Regions from separate parts of the Chelatococcus sp. GCM10030263 genome, predicted to be linked through region 2. Evidence: predicted binding sites of a transcription regulator. Region 2 holds the regulator's gene; the other holds the start of a gene.
What was found. Region 2 encodes LexA, which represses DNA repair genes until DNA is damaged. Its sites were predicted from a motif close to TGTTCNNNNTGTGTTCNG; they were not measured.

Region 1 (4,209 bases), 370 kb from region 2:
ACCTCGGCACTCGATCCGGAACTCGTCGGCGAGGTGCTGCGCGTCATGCGCGGCCTTGCCGAAGAAGGGCGCACGATGCTCGTGGTGACGCACGAAATGGGCTTTGCCCGCGACGTCTCCAACAAGGTCGTCTTCCTCCACAAGGGGCTCGTCGAGGAGGAGGGCACGCCGGACGATGTCTTTGGGGCGAGCCGCTCCGAGCGCTTGAAGCAGTTCTTGGCGGGGTAGTTCTCCACCACCCCGCCCAATCACAACATCCCAATGCCCGTTCAGAAGGGAACCCAACAATGACGCTCATACGCAAGATGATCCTCGCGCTCGCCGGCTTGGCGATGCTCGCGGCGCCCGCGGCGGCTCAAGCCCCGCAGACGGTGCGCTTCGCCACCGAAGGCGCCTTCCGCCCCTGGAACTGGACGGAGCCGGACGGCACGCTCGCGGGCTTCGAGATCGAGCTCTACAAGGATCTCTGCGCCCGCGCGAAGCTGAATTGCACGATGCAGGCGCAGGCCTTCGACGGCATGATCCCGGCCCTCAATGCCGGCAAGTTCGATGCGATCATCGCCGGCATGTCGGCGACGCCGAAGCGCGCGGAGGCGATCCTCTTCACGATGTCCTACGGCTCGACCGGACAGAGCTTCGCCACCCTGAAGTCCAGCCCGCTCGCCAATCTGCCGGACAAGGGCAAGCTCTTCCCGCTCGCCACCGACGAGGCGGCGGCAATCGTCGAGGTCGAGAAGCTGAAGCCTCTCCTCAAGGGCAAGGTCATCGGCGTCCAGAGCTCGTCGATCGCTGCCGCTTTTCTCGACAAGTATTTGAAGGGCGTCGTGGACATCCGTGAATACAAGACGACGGAGCAGCACGATCTCGATCTTGCCGCCGGCCGCGTCGACCTCATCATGGCCTCTATGGCCTATCTCACGACCGCGGCGTCCAAGCCCGGCAACGAGGATATGGTCATCACCGGTCCGCGCTTCCAAGGCGGCATTCTCGGCAAGGGCAGCGCCATCGGCCTGCGTAAGTCCGATACGGCGCTCAAGGCGAAGCTCGACGACGCGATCCGTTCCGCGGTCGCCGACGGCACCATCAAGAAGCTGAGCGACAAATATTTCGGCTACGACGTGACGCCGCATTGAGGGCATCGTCGGTCAACGCGATGGACGGAAAACCCTCCACCGTCATGGCTGTGGCTTAGGTCGGTTATTTCGACTTCAGCGCTTTCCCAGTGCGGAACCCGGCACAGCCGAGTTCCTGAGCCGTCTCGATCAGTGGGAATCGGCGCCTTTCCCATCGGGATCCCCGGCACAAGGCCGGGGATGACGGTAGCGGGGCAGGTGCATCATTATGAGCCCGCGCTCCCCGTGCCATCCTCAGCCTCTGCCGGCGGCGGCTCCCAGCCGAAGACGCTGCGGCCGCCGTAATCGTGGGAGCGACGGCGCTCGTCGGTGATGAAGGCCGGCAGCGACGGCCCTGTCGCCGTGCGCTCCAGCCGCCGGGTCTGATCGTCGAGCCGGCGGATGGCGTCGAGCCGCTCGTCATTGCCGAGCTTCGCCTGGCCGATCGCCGATTTCAGCACGCCGATCGTCTCGTCATAAACCTTGAGCGGCACCGGATAGGGATGCCGGTCCTTGCCGCCATGGGCGAGCGAGAAACGCGCGGGATCGGCGAAGCGGCAGGGCGCGCCGTGCACGACTTCGGCCACCATGGCGAGCGAGCGCACCGTGCGCGCGCCGACACCCGGCACCAGCAGAAGCTCCGAGAAATCGGCAGGACCGCGGTCGGCCGCAGCGGCCAAGGCGCCGTGCAGGCGGCGGATCATCACATCCTTCGGCCTGACGTCGTGATGGGCGGGCATGACGAGATGCGGCAGGAAGGGCGCCTCCGGCGGGGCGGGGGTCTTGCCCCTGCCGTCGAGCGTCGCCGCCTCGCGGGCGATGCGATCGGGGCCGAGATCACGCAGGAGATCGAGCTGGCCACGGCGCGAGGCCTCGGCGCGACGGTCGGTGAGGTTGACGATCTCGCCCTGGTTCTTGCCGTCGATCGCCACATGCGGCGCCTCGACGAAGCTTTTCAGATCTTCCGAAAGCCAGTGATAGCGGCGGGCGAGGCGGCTCTCGCCATTCATGCCCTGCTGCACCACGACCCATTTGCCGTCATCGGTGACGATGAAGCCGTGGAGATAGAGGTCAAAACCATCCTGCACTGCGGCGCTGTCGACCTTGGCGACGAGGCGGCTTGCCTTGGCGAGCATCTCGCCGTCGAAGCCGACGCGCTCGCCGATGGCCGTAAGCTCCTGGGGCGTCTTGCGGGAATGGCTGCCGCGTCCGCCGCAGACATGGATGCCGAGCTCGCCCGAGAGCGGGCCGAGGCCGCGCTTCAAGGCGCCGATCACCGAGGTGGTGATGCCGGAGGAATGCCAGTCCATGCCCATCACCGCGCCGAAGGACTGGAACCAGAAGGGATGGGCGAGACGGCGCAGGAATTCCTCGCGCCCGTAATGGTGCACGATCGCCTCCGTGACGACCGCGCCGAGGCGCGCCATGCGGCTGCCGAGCCAGGCGGGCACCCGGCCGCTATGAAGGGGCAGATCGGCACTGCCGGCGCGTCGAGCCACGGAGCCTCCGGAACGAAATGCGAACGCTTTTCTAGCATGGAGCACCACAGGGCGCGAGGGGCAAGGGCGCTGGCCTTGCCTGCTAGCGGGCGCGGGAGACGCGCTCCATATGATTGGATGAGGTGAAATAGGCTAGAATGGCCTTTCGACACATCTTCGGCGGGACAGCGCATGGCGAGCGAGACTGAAGTTGCGATCGTCGGAGGTGGCGCGGCCGGTATTGCCGCGGCTCGCAGGCTCGCGGAAGCCGGGGTCGATTGCCTGATCCTCGAGGCGCGCGATCGGCTCGGTGGCCGAGCCTGGACGGTGGAGGCCGCTGGCTTTCCCGTCGATCTCGGCTGCGGCTGGCTCCATTCGGCCGATCGCAACCCCTGGCGGACGGTGGCCGCGGGGCAAAGCGCAACCGTCGACAAGACGCCGCCGCCCTGGACGCATCCCGCGCCCAACCCGGGCTTTCCGATTGCCGAGCAGCTCGCCTTCTCGAAGAGCCTGAACGTCTTCTTCGATCGCCTCGGCGGCTATCCCGAAGCCGAACCGGACGTGCCGGCCGCGACGCTTCTCGACCGGACCGGCCGCTGGAGCGCCCTGATCGATGCGGTCAGCACCTATTTCAGCGGCGCGGAGCTCGACCGCATCTCGGTGCGGGATTTCGCGCGCTATGAGGATAGCGGCGTCAATTGGCGCGTCGTCGAGGGCTACGGCACGGTGATCACCGGATATGCGGCCGGGCTGCTGGTCGAGTTCGGCTGTCCGGTGGACCTGATCGACCACAGCGGGGCGCGCCTCGCCATCGGCACGGCGATGGGCACGGTCACGGCCGAAGCGGCGATCATCACCCTGCCGAGCGGCCTAATCGCGGAGGAGCGCATTCGCTTCACGCCCGCCTTGCCGGCGAAGGTGGAGGCCGCCGCTGGCCTGCCGCTCGGCCTCGCCGACAAGCTCTTCCTGGCGCTGGATGCGGCGGAGGATTTCGAGATGGATAGCCGCCTCTTCGGCCATAATGACCGGACGGCGACGGGGGTCTATCACCTCAGGCCTTTCGGGCGGCCGCAGGTCGAGGTCTATTTCGGCGGTAGCCTCGCCGAGGAGCTGGAGGCGGGCGGTGAGGCCGCCTTCGTCGATTTCGCCGTGGGGGAACTCGTCGGGCTCTTCGGGGCGGATTTCGCCAAGCGCGTCCGACCGCTCGCCGTACACGGCTGGCGCGGCGATCCCTTTGCGCGCGGCTCCTATTCTTACGCTCTGCCGGGCAAGGCCGACGGCCGCGCCCTGCTCGCCGCCCCGGTGGACGATCGCCTGTTCTTCGCCGGCGAGGCCTGTTCACGCAACGACTTCTCGACGGCGCACGGCGCCTATCGCACGGGCATCGCCGCCGCCGAGCAGGTGATCGCCGCGCGGCACATGCAACGGGGACCCTGAGCCGGTCGGGCGACGAGCGGCGCTTGACGCGCAACGGGAAAGCCGCAAGATTGGCTCACGCCAAATCCAGAATTGGTTGGATTTGGTTCGGAATTCCGCCTGACCCGCTCGCGCTTGCTAGGAGACCTGCCCGTGCTCGTTCGCGACATCCGCCTCATTCCCCTGTCGGCGCCGCTGGCGCG
Region 2 (4,209 bases):
CCCGGAATAGATGCCTGCGACGCGCTCGTGCAGAAGCCGGAAGGCGAGCCGTCCGAGCGTTGCTGGGAAAGGATCGACGCTGGTCACCGGCGGATCGAGTGAACGCGACAGGAGGCTGTTGTTGATAGCCGTGACCGAGACATCCTCAGGAATGCGACGCCCCGCCTCGCGCAGCGCCCGCATGACGCCGACCGCCGTGACATCGTTGCGCGCAAAAACGGCGGTAAAGTCGATGCCACGGCGAATGAGCCCCGCGATCGCCTCTTGGCCCGCTTCCTCCGACGGCAAGTCAGGGAGGCAGACGAGATCCTGCTGGAGCGCGATGCGCGCCTCCTTCAGCGCTTCGTGGTAACCGCTGAAGGGGGAAAAACCGGGCAGATGCGGCGCACCTTCCACATAGGCGATCCGCCGGTGGCCTAGTCCGATGAGATGATCCACCGCGAGCTTAGCGGAGACCAGATAGTCGGTGCTGACGCTGTCGGTCCTCAGTCCTCTCGGCCAGCGGCCGAGATAGACCAGCGGCTTGCCGGCCTGCACCATTCTCAATGCGCCGGGCACGGGCCTGTCGACATGGGCCGGTGCAACGATGGCTCCCCGGACGGCCGGATCGGCCGCGGCAGCCGACAAGTGGTCGCTTTCGCTATCCGGCGAATAGGCCGACTGGCTCGCCATGATGCGCAGATCATGACGGCGCGCCTCCTGTTCCATCCCGTCGATCATCTCGCCATAGAACGGGCTCGAGAAGGTCGGAATGATCAGCGCCAGTGTCGGCGAGTGACTGGATGCAACGGCAGACGGCCGCATAGGCTCGGTCACGAAGGTGCCGCTGCCAGGCCGTCGCTCGAGCTGGCCGGCACTCACCAGTTCATCGATTGCCCGTCGGATGGTTGTCCGCGACAGGGAGAACTCCTCCATGAGCTGCCGCTCCGAAGGAATTGCACTTCCAGGCTTATAAGTGCCCCGCTCGATTGCCTCGCGAAGCGCTTGTACCAGCAGTCCGGTCTTATCTGAGGTCATGGCAGCACCATCTCGTGATACATGTATCGTAGCGGATGCATAGCCGAGCCGCAAGTGGTGCATTCGATAAAACCGCTCTCAGGCGTGGACAAGCGCCTCGGCGGATGCACGGCCCAGAATCCAGGCGACGCTTGGCCTAGACAGGGCCGCAACGCCGAACGTGGCATAGCGTCGGCTCGCCTTGAACCGTGATTTCTTTCCACACTTCGGAACTTATAAGACAAGCGGCGGCGCTGTTCAGAGTAGCGGTACTTTGCGGCCGGTCTCATTATTCCGCGTCAGGCCAGTTGCCCGCCGACGTTCGCACCAAGTCCGTTGGGACAAGGAAAAGGACCACCAGGATACTGGTATCTAATCCGGTCTGATACAGGTCTGAAACCGCGACGAGGGCGTGAATCATGGCTTTCGAAACGCCACGTGAGGGCCCGTCAAAGGCAACAGTCGCGTCTCGGCTCCCAGTCGCCGACTTTCTCCCATGACGGGACCAGTGCGGAAAATAGCGAGGAGGCCGCTCTGCCTGTTCATCCCCCGGGGGCATAGGGCCTGCACGCCTCGAGGCTATCCATGCACGTCCCGTTGCCTTAACTCTTGCGGAACACACAGGGAACAGCTATGGTCGTTCATGATTTGTTTCCGACTCTTGGCCAACAATGACGCTTAGCCAAAAGTGATATCTGGCCAACAGTCCTGATCGGATCTTGAAACCGGATGATCTCGGCCACGGTGGCCACGACCAAGGTGGGGTTCACGGCAGATGCTGACGCGCAAGCAAAACGAGCTTCTACGCTTCATCCACGAGCGGCTGCGCGAGACCGGCGTGCCGCCTTCCTTCGATGAGATGAAAGAGGCACTGGATCTCAAGTCCAAGTCCGGTATCCATCGGCTCATTATTGCGCTCGAAGAGCGCGGCTTCATCCGCCGGCTGCCTAATCGGGCGCGGGCACTCGAGGTCATTCGTCTGCCCGATGGCGCGATCACGCCGCGCGGGCGCTTCAGCCCGAGCGTTGTCGAGGGGGGGCTTGGTCGCGTGCGCAGCCTGCCACCGGCGGCTGTCGAAAGCGAATCCTCGCCGAAGATGGTCCCCGTCCCCGTCATGGGCCGGATCGCGGCGGGCACGCCGATCTCGGCCATTCAATCCCGCAGCAGCACCATCGCAGTGCCGGTGGAGATGCTCACCAGCGGCGAGCACTTCGCCCTGGAGGTGCGTGGCGATTCGATGATCGAAGCCGGCATCCTTGACGGCGACACGGTTGTCATCCGCCGTCAGGAGACGGCCGATACGGGCGACATCATCGTCGCCCTCATCGACGATGAGGAGGCGACCCTGAAGCGGCTACGCCGGCGCGGGTCATCCATTGCGCTCGAAGCGGCCAATCCATCTTATGAAACACGCGTCTTGGGTCCCGACCGCGTGCGGATCCAGGGCAAGCTCGTGAGCCTTCTGCGGCGCTACTGATCGATTGCCGGTCGGCCCGCGATAGAACTGCTGATCGCTGGTCGACGCTCACGGCGTATGAGAATCGCCCTCGCCGCCTGGCGCATCGCCGGTGGGCGTTGCTCCCGACGGGTCGTCGATGTCGGCTGCCGCTGAAGGGATGGCATCAAGTGGGTCGAGATTGTCGATCCGTGGTCGCGGGGGCGGCGCGGGCGCCGGCGAAGCTGGCCGGTGTGGCTTGGTTCCGGTCCAGGGGCGCTGCGCGGTGGAACTTGCGGTGACACGTGCAAAGCCTTCGGCGGTGGCGGTGAGCGTGGTGGCGCCCGACTGGTCGAGTGCGCGGCGGTCGAGCACCGTAGCACTCGCGCAGGAATTGGGGGCGACGAGCGGAGTGACGATGACGACCGCACGCCGACAATCGTCGGGGAATGCGCGCTTGTCACGGACGAGCGAGATGCTGCGCCCGTCGGGGAGCTTCGCGACACAGGCGAAGCGGTCGCAGAGGGCACCGCCGCGCAGGCCCGGGTCATCGGTCGCGCGCCCGTCGCCGTCGGCTCTGAGCCATTGTTCGAGAACGAAATCGGAAGGCCGGCCGAGGACGATCAATTGTCCGCTCTTCTCCCGGACAGCCGCACCGGCGCCGCTGCGATCGACATAGACATCGGGCCGACTGGGAGCGAGCGCCGACAGGGCGCCGAGGGCGGCCGGGACGATCGCCAACCACCGCAGGGCGGTCGTCCAGAGCGTGGACCAGACGATGGCCGCGCTGAAGAAGGCGAGAGCGGCGGGCGCGAGCGCCGGCACGATGACGGTTGAGCGGTCGAGCAGGGCGACCATTTTGGCGCCGGCGAGCACCGGCGCCGTCGCCTGGCCGATGAGCCACCAGACGGGTTGATCGAGGGCGAAGGCGGAAGCGAAGATCCCGAGCACCGACAGCGGCATGACCGCGAGCTCGATCAGCGGTAGCGCCAGGGCGTTGCCGAGGAGACCGAGCGGGTTCAGCGTCTGAAAGTGATAGGCGCTGAAGGGAGCGGTCGCGATGGTAGCAATCGCCGTGGTGAAGATGACAAGGAAGGCCCATCGCCCGATGCCGTGGAGCGGTGCCAATCCTCCGGCCCCTGCGGGACGCCCGGCAAACAGCCCCGATGGCTGGACTGCGAAGGCGATCATGCCGGCAACCGCCGCGAAGGACATCTGGAAGCTCGGACCGAGCAGCGCCTCCGGCCGAATAGCAAGGCAGATGAGCGCCGCAAGCGCCAGATTGCGCATGGAGAGAGCCGGGCGGTCGATGAGAATGGCGCCCATCATGACGAGCGTCATGACGAGCGAACGCTGGGTGGCGACCTCCGCGCCGGAGAAGAGGCAATAGGCGATGGCGCCTGTCATGCCGACGAGGGCCGCGAGTTTCTTCACCGGCCAGACGAGCGCGAGGCCGGGGATGAGTGCGAGCACCGCGCGCGCCGCCCAGAACAGGCTGCCGGCGGCAAGCGCCATGTGCAGCCCTGAAATGGAGACGATGTGATAGATGCCGGCGGCACGCAGCGCGTCATTCACGTCTTCCGTGATCAGCCCGCGTTTGCCGGTGACCAGGGCGGCGGCGAGCGCCCCCTCCTGGCCGCCGGAGGCTTGGGCGATACGGTCCGTCAGCCGGTTGCGGGCAACATCGACGGCGATGGCGAGAGCCGTCCAGAAATCCGGTGGCGCGGGCGGCGCGGCGACCGTCACCTTGCCGACAAGGGAGCCGACGGCACCGAGGC

Region 1: a site for LexA is predicted at 2,620-2,637, ahead of ACFQU1_RS22675 (DUF763 domain-containing protein). Genes of this name have one in related genera too.

What each region holds. Positions count from the first base shown of each region.
Region 1 is NZ_JBHTDB010000016.1:59,665-63,873, forward strand. Features, by position in the region: gene ACFQU1_RS22665 (ABC transporter ATP-binding protein) at 1-228, shown strand, start outside; gene ACFQU1_RS22670 (transporter substrate-binding domain-containing protein) at 288-1,133, shown strand; gene ACFQU1_RS22675 (DUF763 domain-containing protein) at 1,340-2,611, opposite strand; gene ACFQU1_RS22680 (flavin monoamine oxidase family protein) at 2,783-4,027, shown strand; gene ACFQU1_RS22685 (mandelate racemase/muconate lactonizing enzyme family protein) at 4,160-4,209, shown strand, end outside.
Region 2 is NZ_JBHTDB010000016.1:430,504-434,712, forward strand. Features, by position in the region: gene ACFQU1_RS24345 (GntR family transcriptional regulator) at 1-1,017, opposite strand, end outside; gene lexA (transcriptional repressor LexA) at 1,772-2,473, shown strand; gene ACFQU1_RS24355 (ComEC/Rec2 family competence protein) at 2,522-4,209, opposite strand, start outside.